DNA from 2 places in the Variovorax sp. M-6 genome. Region 2 is predicted to be linked to the other one. Evidence: predicted binding sites of a transcription regulator. Region 2 holds the regulator's gene; the other holds the start of a gene.
What was found. Region 2 encodes NrdR, which represses ribonucleotide reductase genes. Its sites were predicted from a motif close to CACNANATNTNGTG; they were not measured.

Region 1: a site for NrdR is predicted at 1,905-1,918, ahead of AB4Z46_RS18520 (ribonucleoside-diphosphate reductase subunit alpha). Genes of this name have one in related genera too.

Annotation. Positions count from the first base shown of each region.
Region 1 covers NZ_JBFREQ010000016.1:27,534-30,938, reverse strand. The annotation lists gene AB4Z46_RS18530 (sigma-54-dependent transcriptional regulator) at 1-1,081, shown strand, start outside; gene ampD (1,6-anhydro-N-acetylmuramyl-L-alanine amidase AmpD) at 1,074-1,682, shown strand; gene AB4Z46_RS18520 (ribonucleoside-diphosphate reductase subunit alpha) at 2,032-3,405, shown strand, end outside.
Region 2 covers NZ_JBFREQ010000004.1:189,137-192,541, reverse strand. The annotation lists gene AB4Z46_RS06760 (type IV pilus modification PilV family protein) at 1-367, opposite strand, end outside; gene AB4Z46_RS06755 (GspH/FimT family pseudopilin) at 361-927, opposite strand; gene nrdR (transcriptional regulator NrdR) at 1,134-1,577, opposite strand; gene glyA (serine hydroxymethyltransferase) at 1,753-2,997, opposite strand; ZMP/ZTP riboswitch at 3,039-3,167, opposite strand; gene AB4Z46_RS06740 (transglycosylase SLT domain-containing protein) at 3,205-3,405, opposite strand, start outside.

The sequences.
Region 1 (3,405 bases), on a different contig from region 2:
GATCGCGAGCACGGTCGGCAGCGGCGGCGCGGCCGCGCTCGAGCGCCTGGTGGGCGATTCGGAGCCGATGCGCGTCGTCAAGGCGCGCATCGCCAAGGTGGCCCGCGGCATGGCGCCGGTGCTGGTCCGCGGCGAATCCGGAACCGGCAAGGAACTGGTCGCGCGGGCCGTGCACGCCTGCAGCCAGCGCAGCGACGGCCCCTTCGTCGCGGTCAATTGCGGCGCCATTCCCGAGAACCTGCTCGAAGCCGAATTCTTCGGCGCGCGCAAGGGCTCCTACACCGGCTCCTCGCAGGACCGCGACGGCTACTTCCAGGCCGCGCGCGGCGGCACACTGTTCCTCGACGAGATCGGCGACCTGCCGCTGGCGATGCAGTCCAAGCTGCTGCGCGCCATCCAGGAGCGCAGCGTGCGCCCGATCGGCTCGACCCAGGAAGACGCGGTCGACGTCCGCATCGTGAGCGCCACCCACAAGGACCTGCACGCGGAGGTGCAGGCGGGCCGTTTCCGGCAGGACCTGTTCTACCGCCTCAACGTGATCGAGATCGCGGTGCCGGCCCTGCGCGAGCGCCGCGCCGACCTGCCGGCGCTGTGCAAGGCCCTGCTGGCACGCATCGGGCGCGACGCCGACATGCCGGTGCCGACGCTGTCGGCCGAGGTGCTGCTGCGGCTCGCCGAGCATCCGCTCAACGGCAACGTGCGCGAACTCGAGAACCTGCTGCACCGCGCCGTGGCGCTGAGCGACGGCGACATGCTGCACCTCGATTTCGTCGACAGCACGGCGATGCTTGCCGAACCCTTGCCGTCGGAACCGGCGCCGCCGGCGTACGCAGCGGCGCGCCCCGCCGCCGCCGCACCGGCCTCGAGAGCGGCGCCCGCAGTGCCGAACGACCTGCAGAGCTACCTCGACCAGCAGGAGCGCGAGATCCTGATCCGCGTCCTGCAGGAAACCGGGTTCAACCGCACCGCCGCGGCCACCCGGCTCGGGCTCAGCCTGCGGCAGATGCGCTACCGGATCGCGCGCCTGGGCATCGCGACACCGAACGGCGACGACGCCAATGCCTTCGGTGTCGATGAATGAGCCCCCACGCTCCCCCGGGGGGGCCGCAGGTCTCTGGCGGGACGGCTGGTATGAATTCGCGCGGCAACTGCGCTCGCCCAACTTCGGGCCGCGTCCGGCCGGCGCCCACATCGACCTGATCGTGCTGCATTCGATCAGCCTGCCACCGGGACGCTACGGCGGCGACGAAGTCCAGCAACTCTTCACCAACCGCCTCGACTGGGATGCGCATCCCTATTTCGGCAGCATCCGCGGCCTCGAGGTCTCGGCGCACTTCTATGTGCGGCGCAACGGCGAACTGTGGCAGTTCGTGAGCTGCGACGACCGCGCCTGGCACGCCGGCGCATCCTGGTGGCGCGGCCGCGCGAACTGCAACGACGATTCGATCGGCATCGAGCTCGAGGGCATCGAAGGCGGTCCGTTCGAAAGCGCCCAGTACGAAACCTTGACCAGCCTGTGTCCGGCCATCGCGCAGCGCCACGCCATCGGCTTCATCGCCGGCCACGAGCACATCGCGCCGGGCCGCAAAGAGGACCCGGGCGCCGGCTTCGACTGGCACTTGCTGCAGCGGCAACTCGGCTGGGATCGGGAGATGTTCCCCCCGGCCGCCATGGCCCGCTAGTTTTTTTCAATCGGGCGGCGGGATGCGATGCGTCGTCGATGCGGCGCTGCATCGGCACCCACGCACGCGCTCAAGCTCAGCAACCATGCGGTTTCCAAGCCCAAATGCGGCGGAAACGCCCGCCTGTCGCGGACTGCGCTAACGTCTCTCACTGGCCATGGGGCAGATGCGCGATTCGACGCCTGCAGGTCTTCGTTCACATTCGTTGGAAATTGTCCAAAACACTACATCTAGTGGGTTGTAGCCCCGCGAGACCCTAGATATAGTGTGCCCTGCCCGGCGCTCGACGCCCAAACCCATGGCCGCACTGGCACCGCCGCCCCAACAAGAATTGCCAACCGAGGATCGCATGCAAACTGCCCTGAACACCCCCTCCGCCTCCCGCGCCCCCCAAGCTGCTTCCTCGACGCCGCAGCAACGCGACACGGCCGGCTCGCCCGCCGGCAATGCGCTGGCCCACTACCAGATCATTCGCCGCAATGGTGCGGTCGTGCCCTTCGAGCCGAACAAGATCGCGATCGCGATGATGAAGGCCTTCCTCGCGGTGCACGGCACCCAGGGTGCGGCTTCGGCCAGCGTGCGCGAAACGGTCGACGCACTGACCCAGGCCGTGGTGCGCGCCATGGTGCGCTCGCGTCCGGGCGGCGGCACCTTCCACATCGAGGACGTGCAGGACCAGGTCGAGCTCGGCCTGATGCGCGGCGGCCACCACGAGATCGCGCGCGCCTACGTGCTCTACCGCGAACGCCGCTCCCAGGAGCGCAGCAAGCAAGGCGAGCAGGACGCCCCGATCGCGGTTTCCACGCTGCACGTGCTGGACCGCGGCGAGCGCGTCGCGCTCGACCTCAACGAGCTCAAAGGCCTGATCGAGTCCGCCTGCACCGGCTTGGGCGACAGCATCACCTCCGGCCCGATCGTGGCCGAGACCATGCGCAACCTCTACGACGGCGTGCCGCTGGACGAGGTCTACAAGGCCTCGATCCTGGCCGCCCGCACGCTGATCGAGAAGGACCCCGACTACACCTTCGCCACCGCCCGCCTGCTGCTGCACACGATCTTCAAGGAAGTCATCGGCCGCGAAGTGCCGCCGGCCGAACGGGCCCAGGCCTACGCCGACTACTTCCCGCAGTTCATCAAGAAAGGCGTCGACAACGAGCTGCTCGACGAGAAGCTGCAGCAGTTCGACCTGGCCCGCCTGGGCGCCGCGCTCAAGCCCGAGCGCGACCTGCAATTCGACTACCTCGGCCTGCAGACCCTCTACGACCGCTACTTCCTGCACGTGCGCAAGTCGCGCATCGAGCTGCCGCAAGCCTTCTTCATGCGCGTCGCGATGGGCCTGTCGCTCAACGAAATCGACCGCGAAGCCCGCGCCATCGAGTTCTACGAGGTGATGTCCTCGTTCGACTTCATGTCGAGCACCCCGACCCTGTTCAACAGCGGCACCCTGCGCTCGCAGCTGTCGAGCTGCTACCTCACGACCGTGCCCGACGACCTCGACGGCATCTACGAGTCGATCAAGGAAAACGCGCTGCTGTCGAAATTCGCCGGCGGCCTGGGCAACGACTGGACCCGCGTGCGCGCGCTCGGCAGCCACATCAAGGGCACCAACGGCGAATCGCAGGGCGTCGTGCCCTTCCTCAAGGTGGTCAACGACACGGCCGTCGCGGTCAACCAGGGCGGCAAGCGCAAGGGCGCGGTCTGCACCTACCTGGAAAGCTGGCAC
Region 2 (3,405 bases):
CCACGCTGCGGCCCAGCGGCAGTGCGCTCGCGACCGCCTGCTTCCAGCGTGCGATCTCCCAGCGCGCGAGCGCTGTCGGCTCGCAGGCGGTCGTGCGGCAATCCGGCAGCGGCGGCGGCAGGTCCCATTGCGCTGCTTCGGCCGGCAGGGGACGCATCCGCCCGGGATGGGCGCGAACGCGCTCGGCCAGATCCTCGACCAGGCGGATGGCCTGCGTGCGGTGGACGGTGGTCCGGGCATCGGCCAGGGTGCGCAACTGCACGCCGAGCAAGCCGAAGGCGACCAGCACGAGGATCGCGAGCGACACCAGGGATTCGAGCAGCGTGATGCCTCGCTGCCGGTAGGGCCGGCCGGCGTTCTTCAGCATTTGTCGGTCCCCTGGAGGGTCTGGAGCCGGCCGGCGGAGGACATGCACAGCACCCGCGCGGCCGTGCGGTCGGTGCTGCCCGGGGGCTTCAGCGTGAACCTGAAGGCGCCCAGGTTGTGAAAGCGGCCCCATCGGTTCAGGTTCAAATAGGTCGAGGGGCTGGGCACGAACACCGTCGCCTCGACGCCGCGCAGCGGTGGCCAGGACTGGATCAGGGCCTCGCCGGGATCGCGCTGGCCATTGCTGTCGCCGTCCTCGAAGACCATCCAGCCGCAGCTCCAGTCCTGGTCGTCGCGGGGCGTACATCCGGCCGCCGATGCCCGGCGCAGGGTGACGCGGCCGCCGCGGCGGAGCGCTTCCGACCGCGCGACGTGGATCGCGGAGCGGAGGTCTTCTTCGGCGCTGCGCAAACGGTAGCGCTCGAGGGCCCGGCCGAAGCCCGGCATCGCGAACCCGGCGAGGATCGCGACGATCGCGAGCACCACCAGCAGCTCGACCAGCGTGAAACCGGCCAGCGGCGTAGCGGGAAGTGAAGGTTGAAGAGGGACGGAGCCGGGCATGACGCGCCGAATGCTAGAAGCACCAGCGCCTCCGCGCGACTTCCGGCGGCCCACCGGCCCGGTCTTCGGGCCAGGCGGTCGGACGGCGGGCGGCAGCAACGATTCAGGACAAAGTTGGCTGCAATCCAAACGCGCCCGGCGGCCTCAGGGTCTGGCCGGCCCCGGGCCGCCCCAAAGCGGCCTGCGGCTCCTTGGGCGCAGCGGCCTCAGATATCCCTGAGCAACTGCCTGAACTCGTCGACGTCCTCGAAACTCCGGTACACCGACGCGAAGCGCACGTAGGCCACCTTGTCGAGCCGCTTGAGTTCCCGCATCACGAGTTCGCCGACCTTGGTCGATTCGATCTCGCGCAGCCCGCTGGACAGCAGTTTCTGCTCGATGCGCAGCAGCGCGTTGTCGATCTGCTCGATGCTCACCGGCCGCTTGCGCAGCGCCAGCATCATCGAGGCGCGCACCTTGGCGGTGTTGAAGTCGGCGCGGCTGCCGTCCTTCTTGACCACCACCGGGAAGTTGACGTCCGGCCGCTCGTAGGTGGTGAAGCGCTTGTCGCAGGCGCCGCATTGGCGTCGGCGCCTCACGAAGTCGCCGTCTTCCGACACCCGGGTCTCGACGACCTGGGTTTCGAGGTGGCCGCAGAAGGGGCACTTCATGCGGCGGCCCCGCCCACCGCCGGGCCGCCCCAAGGCGGGCAGCGCCCCCCTGGGGGGCAGCGACGACACGCAGTGCGGAGCGTGGGGGCTCCGCCCGCCGCCGGGCCGCCCCAAGGCGGGCAGCGCCCCCCCGGGGGGCAGCGACGACACGCAGTGCGGAGCGTGGGGGCCATGTTTACTTGTAGACCGGGAAGCGGCTGGTCAGCGCATGCACCTTGGCGCGCACCGCGTCGATGTTCGCTGCATCGCGCGGGCTCTCGAGCACGTCGGCGATCAGGTTGGCGGTGGCGCGCGCTTCCTCGTCCTTGAAGCCGCGGGTGGTCATCGCCGGCGTGCCGATGCGCACGCCGCTGGTGACCATCGGCTTCTCGGGGTCGTTGGGGATCGCGTTCTTGTTGATCGTCATGTGGGCTGCGCCCAGCACCGCCTCGGCTTCCTTGCCGGTGATGCCCTTGGCGCGCAGGTCGACCAGCATCACGTGGCTCTCGGTGCGGCCGCTGACGATGCGCAGGCCGCGCTGGGTCAGCGTTTCGGCGACGATCTGCGCGTTCTTGACCACCTGCTGCTGGTAGGCCTTGAATTCCGGCGACAGCGCTTCCTTGAAGGCCACGGCCTTGGCCGCGATCACGTGCATCAGCGGGCCGCCCTGCAGGCCCGGGAAGATGGCGCTGTTGATCGCCTTCTCGTGCTGCGACTTCATCAGGATGATGCCGCCGCGCGGGCCGCGCAGGCTCTTGTGGGTGGTGGACGTGACCACGTCCGCATGCGGAACCGGATTGGGGTACACGCCGGCGGCCACAAGACCCGCGTAGTGCGCGATGTCGACCATGAAGATCGCGCCGATGTCCTTGGCGACCTTGGCGAAGCGCTCGAAGTCGATGCGCAGCGAGTAGGCCGAGGCGCCCGCGATGATCAGCTTGGGCATCGACTCGCGCGCCTTGCGCTCCATCGCGTCGTAGTCGATTTCTTCCTTGGCGTCCAGGCCGTAGCTCACGACGTTGAACCACTTGCCGCTCATGTTGAGCGGCATGCCGTGGGTCAGGTGGCCGCCCTCGGCCAGGCTCATGCCCATGATGGTGTCGCCGGGCTTCAGGAAGGCCAGCATCACGGCTTCGTTGGCCGAGGCGCCGCAGTGCGGCTGCACGTTGGCGGCATCGGCGCCGAACAGCTGCTTGACGCGGTCGATGGCCAGTTGCTCGGCCACGTCGACATGCTCGCAGCCGCCGTAGTAGCGCTTGCCCGGGTAGCCCTCGGCATACTTGTTGGTGAGCTGCGAGCCCTGGGCGGCCATGACGGCCGGCGAGGCGTAGTTCTCGCTGGCGATCAGCTCGATGTGATGTTCCTGGCGGGCGTTCTCGGCCTGGATGGCGGCCCAGATTTCAGGATCGGTCTGTTCGACCAGGATGTTGCGGTGGTACATGGCAGTCCTTCAAGACAATGGTCCTTGTTCTTCAACCAAACAAGGGCTGCCCAGGCGAACGGCTGAACACCTGCCACTAAGACCGCAGGCGGCACGCTTCCCAGTGGTAGTCCACGTCAGCGCAATGCACCTGAAAAGGGTTGCGCCTATCGCCAGTCGCGTGCCGGCCGAGTGTAGCCGACGACGGCGAGCGCCGCCGCCAAAGACCTAGGAATCACCCAGAAGGGCGACCTGCGGATCGGGTTCGGTGCGCTTCGGCGCCGGAGGCGCGACCACCTGGACCGGGTTGGCCCGCAGCGTCGGCGGCGTGGCCGCCGGGGTGCGACCGGCGGCGACCTGCCGCAGCCGCTCGTGCTCGGCCAGCACCTTGCTCGCATAGCCCCCGTCGTCCGCCAGGTTGGCGGCGCC